4 regions of the Sphingobium cloacae genome follow, and region 3 is predicted to be linked to each of the others. Evidence: riboswitches for the same ligand, from Rfam matches in the RefSeq annotation. Region 3 holds a riboswitch; each other region holds the start of a gene.
The links. A riboswitch is a leader RNA that binds a small molecule or an ion and turns the genes downstream of it on or off. The one in region 3 is predicted to bind cobalamin.
Positions count from the first base shown of each region.

Region 1 (4,543 bases), 1.8 Mb from region 3:
ACTGCCAGAGGAAGGTCGCCTGACGCTCGCGAAACCCTCTGCAATCCGTCAGGCCGACAGCTCTTTCCGGACGATCGCCGCGCCGGCACCCAAGGCGTTGAGCTTGCCCAGCGCGACCTGACGGGACAATGGGGCCATGCCGCAATTGGTGGACGGATAAAGCTTGTCCGCATCCACGAATTCCAGCGCGTTTCGCAGCGTGCCGGCCACTTCCTCCGGCGTCTCGATCGTGTCGCTCGCCACGTCGATGGCGCCGACCATCACCTTCTTGCCCCGGATGAGTTCGATGAGGTCCATCGGAACGTGGGAATGATGACATTCCAGCGAAATGATGTCGATCTTCGACTTCCGCAGATTGGGGAATGTTTCCTCATACTGCCGCCATTCGGAACCCAGCGTTTTTTTCCAGTCCGTATTAGCCTTGATGCCATATCCATAGCAGATGTGGACCGCCGTTTCGCACTTCAGCCCCTCTGCCGCCTTTTCCAACGTGGCGATGCCCCAGTCGTTCGCCTCGTCGAAGAAGACGTTGAAGGCCGGTTCGTCGAACTGGATGATGTCGATGCCGGCGGCTTCCAGCTCCTTTGCTTCCTGATTGAGGATCTTCGCGAACTCCCAGGCGAGCTTCTCGCGGCTCTTGTAGTGGGCGTCGTAGAGCGTATCGATCATCGTCATGGGGCCGGGCAGGGTCCATTTGATCGGCTGATCCGTCTGCGCGCGCAGATATCTGGCGTCCTCCACAAAGACGGGCTTCGTCCGCGCCACTGCGTCGACGACCGTCGGCACGCTCGCATCATAACGGTTGCGAATCCTGACGGTTTCGCGCTTCTCGAAATCGACGCCGCTCAAATGCTCGACAAAGGTGGTGACGAAATGCTGGCGTGTCTGTTCGCCGTCGCCGACGATCGTGATGCCGGCCTGCTCCTGATCGTTCACCGCCAGGCGCAGCGCGTCCTTCTTGCCCTCCGACAATTGCTCGCCCTGCAATTTCCAGGCCGCCCAGAGCTTTTCGGGCTCCGCGAGCCAGGAGGGCTTGGGCAGGCTGCCGGCGGTCGAGGTGGGCAACAATGTCTTCATGGATAGGGCCTCGTAAATGGGATGGATCAGGCAGCTACAGCATCAACGACAGCGGCATGGCGCGACGACCATTGTTCGAGCACCGCCGCATGCGGCTTGATGAAATGCTCCTGGGCGAACTTGCCCTGTTCGACCGCGAGCCTGCTGCGTTCTTCGCGGTCGTAAACGATGAGGGTCAGCGAATAGTCCTGATATTTCAGGCTCGGCCGATAGTCCTGCGCGGCAACGGAATTGGCATTGTAGATTTCGGGACGATAGATTTTCTGGAAGGTTTCCATCGTGCTGATCGTGCTGGCGAGCTCCAGATGGGTGTAGTCGTCGAGCAGGCCGCCGAGATGATAGAAAGCCAGGGGCGCGACGGCGTGCGGCGGCATGAAGTAGCGAACCTTCATCCCCATCTTCGCGAAATAGGCATCGGTCGCGGAGACTTTGTCGTTCTTGTACTCAATGCCGAGGATGGGGTGGACATTGGCTGTCCGGTGATAGGTTTCCCGGCTCGACACGCTCAGGCAGATGACCGGCGGCTTGCTGAAATTGTCCCGATAAGCGCTGGAATTGAGGAAGTGCTTGAACAATTTTCCATGCAGGTCGCCAAAGCCTTCCGGTGCGCCGCCGTGGGGGTTCTGCTTGAGGTGGTCTAGCAGCAGGATGCTGAAATCATAGTCGCGGACATAGGATGAGAAATTATTGCCGACCATGCCGGGGATGCGTTCACCGCTGCGCGTGTCGATGACGGTTGTCTGTAGGATTTCGATCAGCGGGAAATGATCGTCATCCTCCCGCGCGCCGATCTTCAACTCCGCAGAGATGATCGTCAGTTCGACCGCATAACGATCCCCAGCGGGATTGTCCCAATGCATGATCGAATTGAAGCGATTGTCGATCATCTTCAGAGTGTTGCGCAGATTTTCCTGACGGTTCTCTCCTCGCGCCAGATTCGCGAAATTGGTGGTGATCCGCGTGGCGTCGGCGGGACGATAATCCTCGTTGAACGGGATGCTGCTGATGGAGAAGGTAAACCCGCTATTCGTCATGACACACCTGTTTTTGCCGGACAGGAGGCCAAGGGAAGAGCGCGCAGGACAGGCCCGGACGATGCTTACGCCACGAGCCTTTGCTTCTAGCGCGATCCACCGGAGGAACCCCCGTCCGAGGAACGTTATCGCGTCGGAGGCAGGTCTCCTGGCTTACGGGTCATCGCGGCGGTTCCGGCCTTCCCGAGCTTCTTGCGGAAGCCCAGTGACACGAAATGGAACCGCCACTCGCCGCTTACAGTTGCGGGGGCAGCGCCGGACTCTGTCTAGCAGACATCACCGGCTTCCCGTCTTAGCCCCGCCGTCACGCCTGAGGCGGGGAACCTCGACGAGCGGCTTACACACCATCGCGAGCTTCCTGTCAAGGTCCATATAAAGATTTCTTTATATGCAATCGGTGCAGATTGTCGCGCCAACTGAGGATCGACACGCACCCGCTTGCCCATCGAAATGCCATATTTCGAAAGAATGGATGTCGACGCGCCAACCCCGCATTGGGCGGCGAAACGCATGAGGGTCGGCTGGCATGTGGCGCACAGGGTCGTCATGAACGGGAGAAGGACAGTCGTCTTCAGGAACTGAGCCAAGGCCGGTGGATGGACCCAACGCCGCGCGATCAGAGCGTTTCTCTCTCAAGCCACTGGATAGGGCGTCGGCGCGCTGCGATTTTCGTCGACGGCAATCGCCCGCCCGACGGGCGGGAAAGCGCGTTGCGGGCAGGCCTGACGCTCGCAGACCTTACATCCGGCGCCGATAGGTGTCGCGGCGCTCGGATCGCTGAGGTCGAACCCGCGCGCATAAACAAGGCGTGAAGCATGGCGGATGTCGCAGCCAAGCCCAATGGCGAATGTCTTGCCCGGCATGCCGAAGCCGGCATTGACGCTGCCCACCGTTCGCGCGATCCACAAATAGGTGCGCCCATCGGGCATCTGCGCGATCTGGCGCAACACGCGACCGGGCTGGGCGAAGGCTTCATAGACTTTCCACAGCGGGCAGGTGCCGCCGACACGCGAGAAATGGAAGTCCGTCGCAGACTGACGCTTGGAGATGTTGCCGGCGCGATCGACCCGCACGAAGAAAAAGGGGATGCCGCGCGCTTCCGCCCGTTGCAGCGTCGAAAGCCGGTGGCAGACTGTTTCGAAGCCCACGCCGAAGCGGCGCCCGAGCTTTTCGATGTCATAGCCTTCCGCTTCGGCTGCGGCGAGGAAGTCCCCATAGGGCAGAATCAGCGCACCGGCGAAATAGTTGGCGAGGCCGATGCGCGCCAGCCTTCGTGCTTCGTCGCTGGTGAGGATTGGATTGTCCGTGAGCCTGGCAATGATGTCGCCATGCTCCAGAAAGGCGAGTTGAGTGGCCATCTGGAACGCCTGCTGGCCTTGGTTTAATTGGTCGGAAACATAGAGGGTGCGCGTAGCCGGATCATAACGGCGTTGGGCCGCATCGCTGTCGCCGCCGATGACCTGCACGCGATGCCGTTCGCCCAGCAAGGCGGTCAGGCCGGCATGGATCGAACGAGGGGTCAGACCAGCTTGGCGGTAAAGGCGCTCGGCCGCCTCATCCAGGGGTTCGACATGATTGTGCCGGGCGTAGAAGAAGTCGCGCACCTGCTCGAAGGGCATGCGCGCCGGGCCGCCGCTGATCCACTCGTCACCCAGTTGCGCCGCCATCGCCTCGCTGCGCTCGACGGATTCGCGGTAACGGCGGTGCAAGGACACGAGCGTGCGCCCCACCGCCGGCATGTTGGTCGCCAGTTCGCGGATTTCGGCCACGGATATGGGTTCCACGCCATCCGTCAGCGCGTCGCGCAGGTCGGTGATGAGGCGCGCTTCCTCATCTTCGGAGAAAAGCTGCACGTCGACGCCGAAGACCGCGTTGATCTTCAGCAGCACCGGCACTGTCAGCGGCCGCTGATTCTGTTCCAGCTGGTTGAGATAGCTGGACGAGATACCGAGTGAGTTGGCCAGTTCGACCTGCTTGAGATTCCGCTCTTCCCGCAAGCGTCGCAACCGGACGCCCATGAACGCTTTGCGCATATTTCCACCCATCATTCGCAATATTTGCAAATTTACGGCTTTTTGTCCGCAAATCTTCGCAAATTCGGTCATTCCTAGACTAACAGATAATTGCGGATGTTGCGAAGCGAAAGAGACTTTGCAGCAGGGTGGACATGACGAAGCGGATCAAGCGGCTTCCGGCGGCGCGCGCCCGAAGCGGTCAGCGGCCCGTGCCGGGGCCGGGTTGGCGGTTGACGCCCCGGATCGCTCAGACGCCGCCCGCCCAGCCGTGTCGCTCAGCTGTCCTGAGGCATTCCCTGTGGCACGATGGTCTGGATGATGTTGGCATCCAGCTCCTCGAACGCGTGCAAGCCTATCGTGTCATAGAGTTCCTGCCGGGTCTGCATGCGGTCCAGCATCTTGTGGGTGCCGCCCTCC
Region 1 covers NZ_AP017655.1:2,901,850-2,906,392, forward strand. Annotated here, with positions in the region: gene SCLO_RS14275 (methionine synthase) at 49-1,077, opposite strand; gene SCLO_RS14280 (DUF1852 domain-containing protein) at 1,104-2,111, opposite strand; cobalamin riboswitch at 2,233-2,453, opposite strand; gene SCLO_RS14285 (short-chain fatty acyl-CoA regulator family protein) at 2,744-4,144, opposite strand; gene prpB (methylisocitrate lyase) at 4,402-4,543, opposite strand, start outside.
Region 1: linked by a shared signal. The riboswitch ahead of SCLO_RS14280 (DUF1852 domain-containing protein) and the one ahead of SCLO_RS05190 (adenosylcobinamide-GDP ribazoletransferase) in region 3 are both predicted to bind cobalamin.

Region 2 (4,543 bases), 1.9 Mb from region 3:
GGCGTGGCTCGATCACGATAGCCCGATCGGCAGAAGTGCGATTCGATCGGCACTTCCGCCATCCCGGCATCCGTTTTCCCGCAGCCGGCCGCGCGCCCCCGGACAGATCGCAGCCCCGCTAATGCCCGCAAAAAGATATTCCGTTCACCCCCGGCGCTGGAGCAGGCGCTCCGCCATCAGGCCGAAGGCGATGCCGATCGTCGCCCAGAGCAGAAGCTGCGTCGCCAGGGACGCCACCCGGAAATTCCAGAGCAGCGTCGCCGGAAAATCATCGGGCACTTCATCGATGCTGGGCAGCAACATCTGGCCGCTGCCCACGACCAGCAGATAGGCGCCGGCCGAAAACAGGGTCGCGTCTATCCCGCGCCGGGACTGGGCCAAAGCGCTCCACAGCTTCCAGGCTATCACCGCGCCGGCCAGCGACAGCGCGATCATCGAGAAATAGGCGGCGGTGCGCAGCTCCACGGTTTCATGCTTGCCGACCGCCGGGGGCGTCTGCGGATATTTGAGCGCCGGGACGACCACGACCAGCAGGAACGCCAGGGCCGCCAGCAGCAGGGCGAAGCTGCGCGGCCCCATCCGCCCGAACCGGCCATAGCCATAAGCGAACAGCAGCGAGAAGATGCCGCCCACCGCCGCGCCATAGAGGGAAAGGGCCGTCCACAGACCCAGCCCCTTCTGGGTAGGACGGCTGACCAGTTCCTCCTCCTCGCCACCCGCCGGCCCTTCGTCATGATGGGCCGCATGGGCGGCATGGGTGGCTTCATAGGCGATGGCGCGGTCGACCTGCGGCTCGGCGACGAGATGGGCGCACAGGGTCGCAAGAAAGGCGCCCAGGATGCCCGCAAGCATCCCGCGCCACAACAGATCCTTCGTCATGACCCGGCCCTAGTGGCAGGGAAAGCCGAGGAGATGCCGTCCGTCATGGACGAACTCATGCACGTACATGCCGTCGAAGATCGCGACGGCGCCCTGTTCCGTGCTGACGAAATAGAGGAAGATCAAGGCGATCAGCGAGCCGAACACGGCCCATGGAAGAATGTCCTCGACCGGGATCGCCGTTCCACCCTGGACAGGGATGAAGCCGTCGTCGAAAAATGCGGCGCTCATTGCCATGATATTCTGCTCCTGAAGGGATTGCGCGTCCCAAGGGTTGATCTTACGATCCGGGAGGAAGGTCTGGCTCTCGACGGCGGATGTCCGCATCGATAACAGTGGCGCGACCGCGCCGGATTTGCACCGGCTTCTTCTTCCAGGACGATGCAGCCCTTAGAGCCGGGGGGCTGGCGGCGTCAACGGCCTGTTGGAGTTTACCCTGCCGACCTCTCTCCTGCTCCTGTGCATCGCGGCCACGCCCTCCAGCCGCCGCGGCGGTTTTCCCGACCCTTCGGAATCGCTGGACGAAGGCGGCCTCCGGGCAGCGGCCCGCATGGAGCTTCCCGGGCGCTTGCGCGATCATGCCTTCCGCAGCCCGTCGCGCGCGGCGGAGGAAACCGCTCTCGCCCTCTCCCTGCTCGCCCGGCCGGAAGCCGCGCTGGCCGACATGGGCTGGGGACGCTGGGCCGGCCGATGCTTCGAGGAGATCGGAAGCGACGAACCGGAAGCGCTGACCGGCTGGCTGGCCGATCCCACGAGGGAGGCGCCGGGCGGCGAAACCATGGAGGCGGCGGCATCGCGGATCGGCTGCTGGCTCGACGGCATCCGGGAAAGCGGGCGGCCGGTCTGCGCGATCACCCACCCGATGATGATTCGCGCCGCCCTGTGCCACGCGCTCGACCTGCCCTTGCGCGCCACGCTCGCGATCGACATCGCCCCGCTCTCGCGCACCGTCCTGTCCTTTCACCGGACATGGCGGCTGCAATCGTTGAACGGCGGCGGCTGAGCCCTTGCGGCCCGCCGGTGCAGGCGATATGAGCCGGTCGTCCGGGGCGGCATCCGTCGCGTCCGGGTATTGATCGCGCCGGTGCCTCGCAAGAGGCTGAAAATGGGAATGCGGTGCGGATGGGCAGGGAAGCTCCATCCCAAGCCGCAGCTGTCCCTGCAACTGTAAGCGGCAGCGCGATGCACACGCTTCCCCCAAGGGAAGCAGCCACTGGGCCGGACGCTGAAACAGGCGAGGTCCGGGAAGGCCGTGCATCGGGCGATGACCCGCGAGCCAGGAGACCTGCCGGCGTCTGGTCGCTCTTGCCCTGGTCCAGGGGATGGCCGCGGCACGGTGTTTTCCGTCTGAGCGACGATGTCATGCGGCTGGGGCCGCGTGGTCCTGCGTCCATGGGCGAACGCCCGGTCATGGGCGCGGGCCAGCCGTCGTGCGTCCACCGGCACCGGGCCGCTGGATGGCGCCGGCAAGCCCTGGCCCGGTTGCTCCGGCGCTGCGAGGGAAGACCTCCCATGAACACCGTTACTGCCGCTCCCCCCTTCCTCAAACCGACGGGAGAAGGCGCATGAGCAAGGTGCCCACCACCGTCGTCACCGGCTTCCTGGGCGCGGGCAAGACCACGCTCATCCGCCATCTCCTGCAAAATGCCAGGGGCCGCCGCCTCGCCCTCGTCATCAACGAGTTCGGCGATGTCGGGGTGGACGGCGAGCTGGTGAAGGGATGCAATGACGAGGCATGCCCGGAGGACGACATCGTCGAACTCGCCAACGGCTGCATCTGCTGCACCGTGGCCGACGACTTCCTGCCCACCATGCAGAAGCTGCTCGACCGGCCGAACCCGCCCGACCATATCATCATCGAAACGTCCGGCCTCGCTTTGCCCAAGCCGCTGGTGAAAGCGTTCCAATGGCCCGACATCCGCACCCGCGCGACGGTGGACGGCGTAGTGGCGCTGATCGATGCGGACGCGGTGGCGGCGGGACGCTTCGCCACGGACGAAGCCGCGCTGGCGGCGGCGCGGGCCGCCGATCCCAATCTCGACCATGACAGCCCGCTGGAGGAACTGTTCGAGGACCAGCTGGCCTGCGCCGACATGGTGGTGCTGAACAAGACCGATCTGGTCGATACCGCCACGCTAGCGCGGGTCGAGGCGCAGGTCGAGGCGGAAACCCGCGCGGGCGTGAAGATCGTCCGCGCCGATCATGGCGCCGTGGACGTGGGCGCGCTGCTGGGCATCACGGCGGCGGCGGAAGACAGCCTTGACGCCCGGCCATCCCACCATGACGGGGAGGGCGGCGATCATGACCATGACGATTTCGACAGCTTCGTCGTCACCGGCGGCGAGGTCGGAGAAGTCGAGGCGCTCACCGCCCGGCTCGGCGCATTGATCGCGGCGCATGACATATTGCGCGTCAAGGGCATGGTGGCGGTAAACGGCAAGCAGAGCCGCCTCATCGTGCAGGCCGTCGGCCCGCGCATCCAGCATTTCTACGACCGCGCATGGATGCCTGCGGAAATACGCCGGACCCAGCTGGTCGTGATCGGGCAGAAGGGACTGGACCGGTCGGTCATCGCATCGGACCTGCGGGATATTCTGGGCTGATGCACCTGCTGTCCGCCACCCCCGGCACCATCACCGATGGGGAGGAGGCGATCGACCTCGACCAGCCGCCGGGCGACATCGTGATCCTGACGGTGGCGGACAGCGAACTGGCCTGCTTCGCCAAGGCGGCGGGGCAGTTGCCGCCGGGTGCTCCCAGCGTCCGGCTCGCCAACCTGCTGCCATTGCGGCATCCCTATTCGACGGACCTCTATGTCGAAAAGACGATCGCCCATGCCCGTTTCGTGTGCGTCATATTGCTGGGGGGCAAAAGCTACTGGCCCTATGGCATAGATGAGATCGCCGCCATCGCGCGGGAAAAGGGCATCGCCTTCGCCGCCATCGCCGATGGGCGGGAGGCGGACCCGGCGCTTGACCGCGCGTCCACCCTGCCCGCCGAGGTGCGGGAGAAGCTGCGCGCATATCTGCGGCAGGGGGGGACGGCCAATGCGCTGGCCTTCCTGCGCCTGGCGGCCAGACTGATCGGCGAGGATGCGGGCGCGCCGGACGATCCGGTGCCGGTTGCCGATGCAGGGCTTTACCTCAAGGGCTGCGACCGCCCTACACTGGCGGATTTGCGGACAGGGTGGCTGGACGGGAAGCCCGTCGCGCTCCTCATCTTCTATCGCGCGCTGATGATCGCGGGCACGCTGGACGCCGTCGACGCCATGGTGGAGGCGCTGGAGGCGCGCGGTTTCAACGTCGCCGCCGTCCATGTCCGGGCACTGCGCGAACCCTTCGCGATCGACTGGCTGCGCGGCCTGCTGGGCGAGATCGCGCCCGACGCGATCCTGAACGCGACCAGCTTTGCCGCCTCGTCCGCCGGGGACAAGCGGACGCCAGCCGTGCTGGAACAGGCCGACTGCCCGATCCTGCAGCTGGCCTTCGCCGGGGTGGAGCAGGCGGAATGGGAAGCGTCGGCACGGGGGCTTGGCCCGCGCGACCTGGCGATGAACGTCGCCCTGCCGGAGGTGGACGGTCGCATCTTCACCCGCGCGGTGACTTTCAAGGCGGCGGAACGCTTCGATGCCGTGACGCAATGCGGCATCGTCGTCCCCAAGGTC
Region 2 covers NZ_AP017655.1:2,919,409-2,923,951, reverse strand. Annotated here, with positions in the region: gene SCLO_RS14350 (CbtA family protein) at 145-879, opposite strand; gene SCLO_RS14345 (CbtB domain-containing protein) at 889-1,206, opposite strand; gene SCLO_RS14340 (histidine phosphatase family protein) at 1,304-1,882, shown strand; cobalamin riboswitch at 1,950-2,186, shown strand; gene cobW (cobalamin biosynthesis protein CobW) at 2,445-3,482, shown strand; gene cobN (cobaltochelatase subunit CobN) at 3,482-4,543, shown strand, end outside.
Region 2: linked by a shared signal. The riboswitch ahead of cobW (cobalamin biosynthesis protein CobW) and the one ahead of SCLO_RS05190 (adenosylcobinamide-GDP ribazoletransferase) in region 3 are both predicted to bind cobalamin.

Region 3 (4,543 bases):
GAGAGATTTCCATGGCGAAGTCCAAGACGACGAACGAATCCGAACCGGTGATCATCAAGAAATATGCGAACCGGCGGCTCTATAATACGGAAACCTCCAGCTACATCACGTTGGATCTTTTGTCGCAGATGACCCGCGAGGGGCGCGAGTTCGTCGTCGTGGACGCCAAGACGGGGGAGGACATCACGCATAATGTCCTGACCCAGATCATCATGGAGGAGGAACAGCGCGGCAAGAACATGCTGCCCGTCAATTTCCTGCGCCAGCTGATCTCCATGTACGGCGATTCCATGCAGTCCATGGTGCCGCAATATCTCGAAGCGTCCATGGAGGCGTTCCGCAAGAACCAGCAGCAGTTCCAGGAAGCGATGAAGGGCGCCTTCGGCGGCGGCCCCTTCGCGGAAATCGCCAAGCGCAACATGGAGATGTTCGAGGCCGCCACCCATGCCTTCGGCGCGGGCGCCACCCCGCCCGCCGCCAAAACGTCCCGCTCCGACGCCCGTTCCGACGAAAGCAAGGATGACGAGATCGCCGGCCTCAAGGCCCAGCTCGCGGCCTTGAACGCCAAGATCGACAAGCTCGGCTAAAGTCCTGCCTGCGACGCTTGGGGGGTCGACAGAAACGGCGCGCTTGCCCTATGGCGCGCCATCATTCGCACTCAGACATCCAAGGCAGGCCCTGTGAAACACGCCCTTTCCGTCACCCGTGAACAGGATTTCGCCGCCTGGTACCAGGCGGTCGTCTCCGAAGCCGACATGGCGGAGGAAAGCGGCGTTCGCGGCTGCATGGTCATCCGCCCCTGGGGCTATGGCATCTGGGAACGCATCCAGCGCTTGCTGGATGAGCGGATCAAGGCCACGGGTCACGAAAACTGCTATTTTCCCGTCTTCATCCCGCTCTCCTATTTCGAGAAGGAAGCCGAGCATGTGGACGGCTTCGCCAAGGAAATGGCGGTGGTCACCCATCACCGCCTGATCCAGAAGGACGGCCGGATGGTGCCGGACCCCGAAGCGAAGCTGGAAGAGCCGCTGGTGGTGCGTCCCACGTCCGAAACGGTGATCGGCGCGGCTTTCTCCCGCTGGGTGCAAAGCTGGCGCGACCTGCCGGTGCTCATCAACCAGTGGGCGAATGTCGTGCGCTGGGAAATGCGCACCCGCATGTTCCTGCGCACCAGCGAGTTCCTCTGGCAGGAAGGGCATACCGCCCACGCCTCGGTCGACGAAGCGATGGACGAGACGATGAAGATGCTCGAAGTCTATCGCAGCTTCGCCGAGGAATGCGTCGCGCTGCCGGTCATCGCGGGCGAAAAGCCGGAAAATGAGCGTTTTCCGGGCGCTGTCGCCACCTATTCCATCGAAGCGATGATGCAGGACGGGAAGGCGCTTCAGGCGGGCACGTCCCATTTCCTGGGCACCACTTTCAGCCAGGCGCAGAATATCCGGTTCCAGAATGCCGAAGGGCAGCAGGAACTGGCCCAGACGACCAGCTGGGGCATGTCCACGCGCATGATCGGCGGGCTCATCATGGTGCATGGCGACGATGACGGGCTGCGGGTGCCGCCGCGTGTCGCGCCCTATCAGATCGTCGTCGTGCCGATGCTGCGCGATACGGAGGAGGACGCCGCGATCCTCGATTATTGCGCCGCGCTGGTGGAGGAGCTGAACGGCAGGGACGTGTTCCGCGAGCCTGTCCGCGCCCTGCTGGACAAGCGCCCCGCCAAGGCCGCCAACAAGCGCTGGGGCTGGGTCAAGAAGGGCGCGCCGATCGTGATCGAGGTCGGCGGCCGGGATGTCGCCGGCGGCAATGTGTCGGTGCTGCGCCGCGACCGGCTCTATCGGGCGGATGGAAAGCTCGACAGCCAGGTCGTGCCGCGGGACGATTTCATCGCCGGAGCGGCCGCCGCGCTGGAAGAGGTCCAGCGGGCGCTGTTCGCCGAGGCGCACGGCCGGCTGCACGGCCATGTGGACAAGGATATTGCGTCGCTGGATGCCCTGAAGGCCTATTTCGCCGCCAGCGCGAAGCCGGGCTGGGCGCTCGTCCAGTGGAGCAGGCCGACCGGCGCGGCGCTCGACAAGGTGGTCGAATGGCTGAAGGGCGAGAAGCTGACCCTGCGCAACGTGCCGCTGGATGCGGAAGCGGCCGACGGCGCCTGCATCTTCACCGGGCAGGCGGCGGTCGAGCGCGTTCTGGTCGGGCGCTCCTATTAAGGGGGCGGACGGCGCGGGGCGTCGGCCGCCGGTCGGGCCTCGATTGACGCGGGATCATAACTTTCCTATTCCGCGCCATGCGACAGGTTCCCGAAAGGGATAAACGGGAATGAGGGGAAGAACCTCAGCTGCCCCTGCAACTGTGAGCGGATAGCCGCGCGCCATAAGTCATTGGAATCGCATGGTTCTGAGAAGGCGGCGCATCCGGCCCTGACCCGCAAGCCAGGATACCGGCCCGCCGCAGTCGTTCTCCGCGCGGCCAGGGTGCGCCATGCGGACGGGCTCCCCCGCGTGGCGACAGTCCCACCGCGCCGGGCGGCAGGCAGGACGGCGGCACCCGCCCCGTCCGCCTCCTCCGGGCCGGCCCTCGCTGCGGAAGGTCCACCATGCCCCCCGAATCCCGAAACACGATCACTTCGCCATCTCCTTCATGGAATCGCGAACGCTCCCTCCACCCATGGGCAGGGGCGCGGCCGTGAAGGGCTTCATCATCGCCACGCAGTTCCTGACCCGGCTGCCCACACCCCGGATCGCCTTCACGCCTGCCGATTTCCCCCCGGCCATGCGCTGGTTCCCCGCCGTCGGCCTGATCGTGGGCCTGATCGTCACATGGGGTATCTGGGCTGGCGGCCTGGTCGATCCATGGGTCGGGGCGCTGACCGGACTGCTTCTGTGGGTCGCGGTGACGGGCGGCCTTCATCTCGACGGACTGGCGGATATCGCCGACGCCCGCGGCGCGGCGCATGGCCATCGCGAAAGGATGATGGCCGCGCTGACCGATCCCCATATCGGCAGCTTCGGCGCCATCGCCATCGTCCTCCTGCTCCTGGGCAAGCTGGTGCTGGTCCACGCCCTCCTCACTCTGCCGGGCCCCGCCCGTCCGCCATGGCTGGGGCTCGTCGCCATTCCCTTCATCGCCCGGATCGGCCCGTTGATCTGGACCTATGGGCTGCCGCCGCTCCACGAAGGTCTGGCTTCCCGCTTCCGGGGCGCCGTGCGCCCGTTCGATATGCTGGCATGGACAGGCGCGGCGCTTGCCGCTTCCTTTCTGTTCCCGGCCCTGCTCGTTGCCCTCATCCTGATTCCGCTCTGGGGCTGGTGGATCAAGCGCCATATCGGCGGCATTTCCGGTGACGGCCACGGCGCTGGCATCGAGTGGATCGAAGCCGCGCTCCTGATGGCGCTGGTCGTGGGAGCGCGGTTGTCATGAAAAGCCCATGGACATGGCATGGCGGCGATCTCGACGCGGCGCGGGCGTGGTTCGGCGAAGGCGGCGATCCGTGGATCGATCTGTCGACCGGCATCAACCCGCATGGCTGGCCGGGCGCGGCGGGGATGGCCATCGACTGGCGCGGCCTGCCTTCGAAAACCGATCTGCGGGAGATGGAGGAAATCGCGGCCGTCTATTTCGATGTGGACCCCCGGCATGTCTGCGCCCTTCCGGGAACCGAAACGGGCCTGCGCCTGGCCAGCGATCTGCTCGGCCCGCGCGCGCGATATCTTGCCCCCTGCTATCGCACGCATGAGGATATGTTCCCGCTATCCTCGGCGATAACGGCGGCGGCGATGGAGAGTCCGGATGGCGGCACCATCATTCTCGCCAATCCCAATAATCCCGACGGCCATTGCTGGCCGCGCGACGCGCTGCTCGACCTGGCCGACCGCAGAGCGGACGAGGAATGGCTGATCGTTGACGAAGCCTTTGCCGACAGCGATCCGGCGACCAGTCTGGCGCGGGATATAGCGGATGATCGACGGCTGCTCATCTTCCGCTCCTTCGGCAAATTCTTCGGATTGGCGGGCTTGAGGCTCGGCTTCCTGCTCGGCCCGGAAGCCATCGTCGGCCGGATGCGGCGAAAGCTTGGGGCATGGCCGGTTTCCGCCGCCGCCATCGCCATCGGGAGAGCCGCCTATGCCGACCGCGACTGGATCGCGGCGATGCGGGAGCGCCTGCCCCGCGAAAGACGGCGGCTGGACGATGTGCTGACGGGCTGCGGATACTCGCCCGTCGGCGCCTGTCCGCTGTTCCGGCTGATCGTGGCCGACGATGCGATGGCGCTGTTCGAGCGACTGGCGAAACAGACCATCCTGACGCGTCCCTTCGACTACGAACCCCGCTGGCTGCGGATCGGCCTCCCCGAAACGGAGGAGGCGCTCGACCGCCTGCAAAGGGCCCTCCTTGGCTGAGCCGATCGCCTTCGCGGCCCTTGCCCTCGATGCGGTCATCGGATGGCCGCGCGCGCTTTATGCCCGGATCGGCCATCCCGTCGGTTTCTTCGCCCGGATCATCACCCTGTCCGAACGTTACGGGAACCAAGCGCGATGGAGCGCGGGGC
Region 3 covers NZ_AP017655.1:1,055,116-1,059,658, reverse strand. Annotated here, with positions in the region: gene phaR (polyhydroxyalkanoate synthesis repressor PhaR) at 12-587, shown strand; gene proS (proline--tRNA ligase) at 681-2,207, shown strand; cobalamin riboswitch at 2,275-2,460, shown strand; gene SCLO_RS05190 (adenosylcobinamide-GDP ribazoletransferase) at 2,665-3,417, shown strand; gene SCLO_RS05185 (aminotransferase class I/II-fold pyridoxal phosphate-dependent enzyme) at 3,414-4,394, shown strand; gene cbiB (adenosylcobinamide-phosphate synthase CbiB) at 4,387-4,543, shown strand, end outside.

Region 4 (4,543 bases), 660 kb from region 3:
CGCTGGAAAGCCTGCATGGCCGGGCCGACGTCGTGCTGGTCGACGCGCCCTGTTCCGGCACCGGCACGTGGCGGCGCAATCCCGAAGCGCGCTGGCGGCTGACGCAGGCGCGGCTCGACCGGCTGGTACAGGAACAAGCCCGCATCCTCGATTTCGCCGCGCCGCTGCTGGCGTCGGGCGGCGCGCTGGTCTATGCCACCTGTGCACTGACGGACAGAGAGGGGCGGGATCAGGTGGAATCGTTCCTGCAAAGGCATGACGGCTGGATCGCGGACACCTTCGCCCTGCCGCTTGGCCGCGCCCATGGTCCGGGCTGGCTGCTGACGCCGGGGCATGACGGGACGGACGGTTTCACTTTCGCCCGGCTGCGCCGCCGCCCGTGAAAGAGACAATGGACAAGCGCCCGCAAAATGGCGACACTTGGCCGGAATCAACGCCTGAAACATGGCTGGAGACATTGATGCGTTTCACCCCTGCCTCGATTGCCCTTGCCGTTATGCTGACCACCGTATCCAGCGCGGGACTGACCCAGCGTCCGGACGCGCAGATCGACCCGCGCTCGATCGAATGGCAGCATGCGGGCGAAGCGGCGCGCAAGGCCGGCAATCTGGAAGGCGCGAACGACGCGCTGGAAAGCGCGCTGGCGGTCGATCCACGCAACCGCGGCGCCTATATCGAACTGGCGCAGGTGGCGCGCGCGCAAGGACTTCAGGGCAAGGCCATCCGCCTTTATAACGAAGCGTTGTTGCTGGACCCCGCCGATATCGGCGCGCTGGTCGGTCAGGGCGAAGCGATGGTGGAAAAGGGCGCGATCGCCAAGGCGAAGGAAAATCTGACGCAGGCGCAAAAGCTCTGCCGCGCCGATTGCGCGGGCGTGGGCCAGCTTGCCGCCGCTATCGAGAAAGGCCCGCCCGCCACCGTGCTGAGCGCCAAGGAAGAAGTGATCCCGCCCAAGGCGGTGCCGACCGAAACGCCTTGACCCGCCTTGCGGCCGGAGAAGCGCAGGGCCGTGGAACAGGAAAAAGGCCGGTCATCGCGACCGGCCTTTTTGTCAATCGAACAACTCTTCCAGAAAGCTCTTCCGCCGCTTCTTCTGATAAGGCCGCCCGTCGCCGCGATAGTCCCGGTCCGGCCGGTAGCTGGGCTGGCTCACCGGCGCGGCGGGCGCGGTCTCCCGCGCGGATCGTTCGATGATCTTGTCCAGTTCGCCCCGGTCCAGCCACACGCCGCGGCATTGCGGGCAATAGTCGATCTCCACCCCCTGCCGGTCCGTCATCGCCAATCCGACATGACAGACCGGGCAGAGCATGGCCGAAACGGCCTGCGCGTCGCGCATCCGCCTATTCCCGCTCGCCGGTCAGGTGCAGCAGCATCTGGAACAGGTTGACGAAGTTCAGATAGAGCGACAGCGCGCCCATGACCTGCATCTTTTCCGCGACTTCATGGCCCGCATAGTGGAAATATTCCGACTTGATGCGCTGCGTGTCCCAGGCGGTGAGGCCGGTGAAGATCACTACGCCCAGGATCGAAACCACCATCGCCATCGCCGAAGACCCGATGAACAGGTTGATGAGGCTGGCGACGATGATGCCGATCAGGCCCATGATGAGGAACGAGCCCATCTTCGTGAGGTCGCGCTGCGTCGTATAGCCCCACAGCGCCATGGCGAGGAACATCACCGCGGCGGAGAAGAAGGCCTGCGCGATGCTGCCGCCGGTGAAGATCAGGAACACGCTGGCCAGGGACACGCCCATGACGGCGGAAAAGGCCCAGAAGGCCATGCGCGCGCCCGCGGTCGTCATCTTTTCGATGCGGAAGCTGAAGAAGAAGACGAAAGCCAGCGGCGCGAAGATCGCCACCCATTTGAGCGGCGTGCCGAAGATCGCGGCGGCCAGGGCAGGCGTATTGCCGATGAAGGCGGCGACCAGCCCGGTGATGACCAGGCCGATGCCCATATTGCGGAAAACGCCCAGCATATGCGCGCGCAGGCCGGCATCGACCTGCGCCGTCTGGCTGGCACCATAGCCCGGCATGCGAACGGGATTATTCACGGCGTTAAAACTCCATCCTTCAAAAATGGTCAGACCAGAATAGTTAAGGATCGAGCGGCCCGGCGTGGTTTCGGTGGGATTGGAGGGGGGGCTGCAATCCCCCGAACCTGCACCGAGCACACTCGATGCGGTCCGACATCACGGCTGGACATGTCCAGCCGCCAGAGGGGCCCGGCCCGCAGGAACCATATCGGGAGAGGAAGGCTGCGGCGCAAGGGATCGGGCGCATAGCAATAATTTGTTACAATGAAGGGTGGCCGGCTGACATGCTCCCGCTTATGCAGGCGCATGATGCATGTCGGGAGCGGACAGCCTGCTCTCGCTCCCCAATCCGCCATTTCCTTCCCCTTGAAATCGATCCGCTTGGCATGGCCTTCCGCTTGTCCTATGGGCAGCGGCGTCCGGGGCGCTTCCAGCGCGCCGGCATGATCGCGCTGGTGCCCCACGGGGCTGAAAAGGGAATGCGGTGCGGAGGTTTTCTCCTCCTATTCCGCTGCTGTCCCTGCAACTGTAAGCGGTGAGCGCGATGCGTATGGGTCCCTCCTTCCTGCGAAAGGGGCGGGAAGGGGACCGGCCACTGGACATCCGTCCGGGAAGGCTGGCGCATCGCAGTGACGACCCGCGAGCCAGGAGACCTGCCAGCGTCTGGTCGCTCTTGCCCTGGCCCAGGGATCGGCCATGGCACGGTTTCTTCCGTGAGCGACGCTGCCAGGCGGCCGGGGCCGCATCGGTGCGCGTGGCGGGGACGGGCGTTGACCTGCCGCGCGCATCGGCCGCGCAGGCGGAGTCCCCGGTCCTGAAGTTCACAAACGCTCAGGGAAGAGACACAATGATGAAATCGGGATTGTCGCTCGTGGCGCTGCTGGCGGCCACGCCGGCGCTGGCGCAGGATGACGACATCGTCGTCACCGCATCGGGCATCGAACAGCCGCGCGATCAGGTGGGTCAGGCGATCACGGTGATCGACGCCGACACCATCCGCACCCGGCAGGCGGTCGAAGTGACCGACCTGCTGGCGACGACGCCCGGCGTCCGCTTCAACCGCAACGGCACGATCGGCACGGTCACGGGCGTGTCGCTGCGCGGCGCGGAATCGTCGCAGACGCTGGTGCTGATCGACGGCGTCAAGGTGAACGACCCCAGCGGCGATGCCGACAGTTTCAACTTCGGCAACCTGCTGGTCGGCAATATCCGCCGGATCGAAGTGCTGCGCGGCTCCAACTCGGTCGTCCATGGCAGCCAGGCGATCGGCGGCGTGGTCAATGTGATGACAGGGACGCCCGCCGAAGGCTATGCCGCCAATGCGTCGGTCGATTACGGCTATAGCGACACGCTGAACGCGAAAGCGGATGTGTCCGGCACCAGCGGGATCGCGTCGGGCGGCGTGGGCGTCGCCTATTTCCGCACCGACGGCATCTCGGCCGCCGCGCGTTCCTTCGGCGCGACGGAGAAGGACGGCTACAAGAACATCACCGCCAATGCGAAGCTGAAGCTCAGCTTTTCCGACGCGCTCAGCCTCGACCTGCGCGGCTATTATATCCACGCCGACCTCGATTATGACAGCTTCTTCGGAACACCGGCCGATAGCCCCGACATCACCAAGTCGGACCAATATGTCGGCTATGCCGGGCTCAACCTGTCGCTGCTGGACGGCAAGCTGACCAACCGGGCGGCGGTCACCTGGTTCCGCCATGACCGGGACTATTATCCCGCGCGGGGCGCGGACGCCTCCTACGGCTATTCGGGCACCAACCTGCGCTTCGAATATCAGGGCGTCTATGCGCCCGTCGATCGGGCGAAGCTGGTCTTCGGCTATGAGCATGAGCGGCCCGACTATGACTTTTACGGCTTTGGCAGCACGGCCAGCGCCAAGGCGAACATCGACAGCGTCTATGCCCTCGCCATCGTGCAGCCGGCCGAGGGGCTTTCCGTCACCGGCGGCCTGCGCCATGGCGACCACAACCAGTTCGGCGGCGCGACGACCTTTGGCGCGAACGCCAATTACACGCCCAACCATGGCGCGACCAATTTCCGCGTCAGCTATGGCGAAGGGTTCAAGGCGCCCTCGCTCTATCAGCTTTACGATAGGTGGGTGGGCAATGCCGACCTGCGTCCCGAACGCTCGAAAAGCTATGACATCGGTTTCGACCAGAGCCTGGATAACGGGCGGGCGATGCTGTCGGTCACGGCTTTCCGCCGCGATACGCGTAACCAGATCGACGGCTTCCCGCCGACCTATGTCTATTACAACATCGCCCGCGCCCGCGCGAAGGGGGTGGAAGCCAGCCTGACGCTGCGGCCCGTGGAGGCGCTGACGTTCACGGCCGCCTATAGCTATATCGACGCACGCAATCGTTCGGAGGGGACGGCCAATGAAGGCAATCGCCTGCCGCGCCGTGCCGCCAATGCGGTCAGCGTGTCGGCGGATTATGTCTGGCCTTTCGGCCTCAGCACCGGCGCGACGGTGACGATGATGGGCGACATTTTCGACG
Region 4 covers NZ_AP017655.1:1,717,443-1,721,985, reverse strand. Annotated here, with positions in the region: gene SCLO_RS08355 (RsmB/NOP family class I SAM-dependent RNA methyltransferase) at 1-383, shown strand, start outside; gene SCLO_RS08350 (tetratricopeptide repeat protein) at 461-979, shown strand; gene SCLO_RS08345 (TFIIB-type zinc ribbon-containing protein) at 1,052-1,336, opposite strand; gene SCLO_RS08340 (Bax inhibitor-1/YccA family protein) at 1,341-2,033, opposite strand; cobalamin riboswitch at 2,475-2,708, shown strand; gene SCLO_RS08335 (TonB-dependent receptor plug domain-containing protein) at 2,881-4,543, shown strand, end outside.
Region 4: linked by a shared signal. The riboswitch ahead of SCLO_RS08335 (TonB-dependent receptor plug domain-containing protein) and the one ahead of SCLO_RS05190 (adenosylcobinamide-GDP ribazoletransferase) in region 3 are both predicted to bind cobalamin.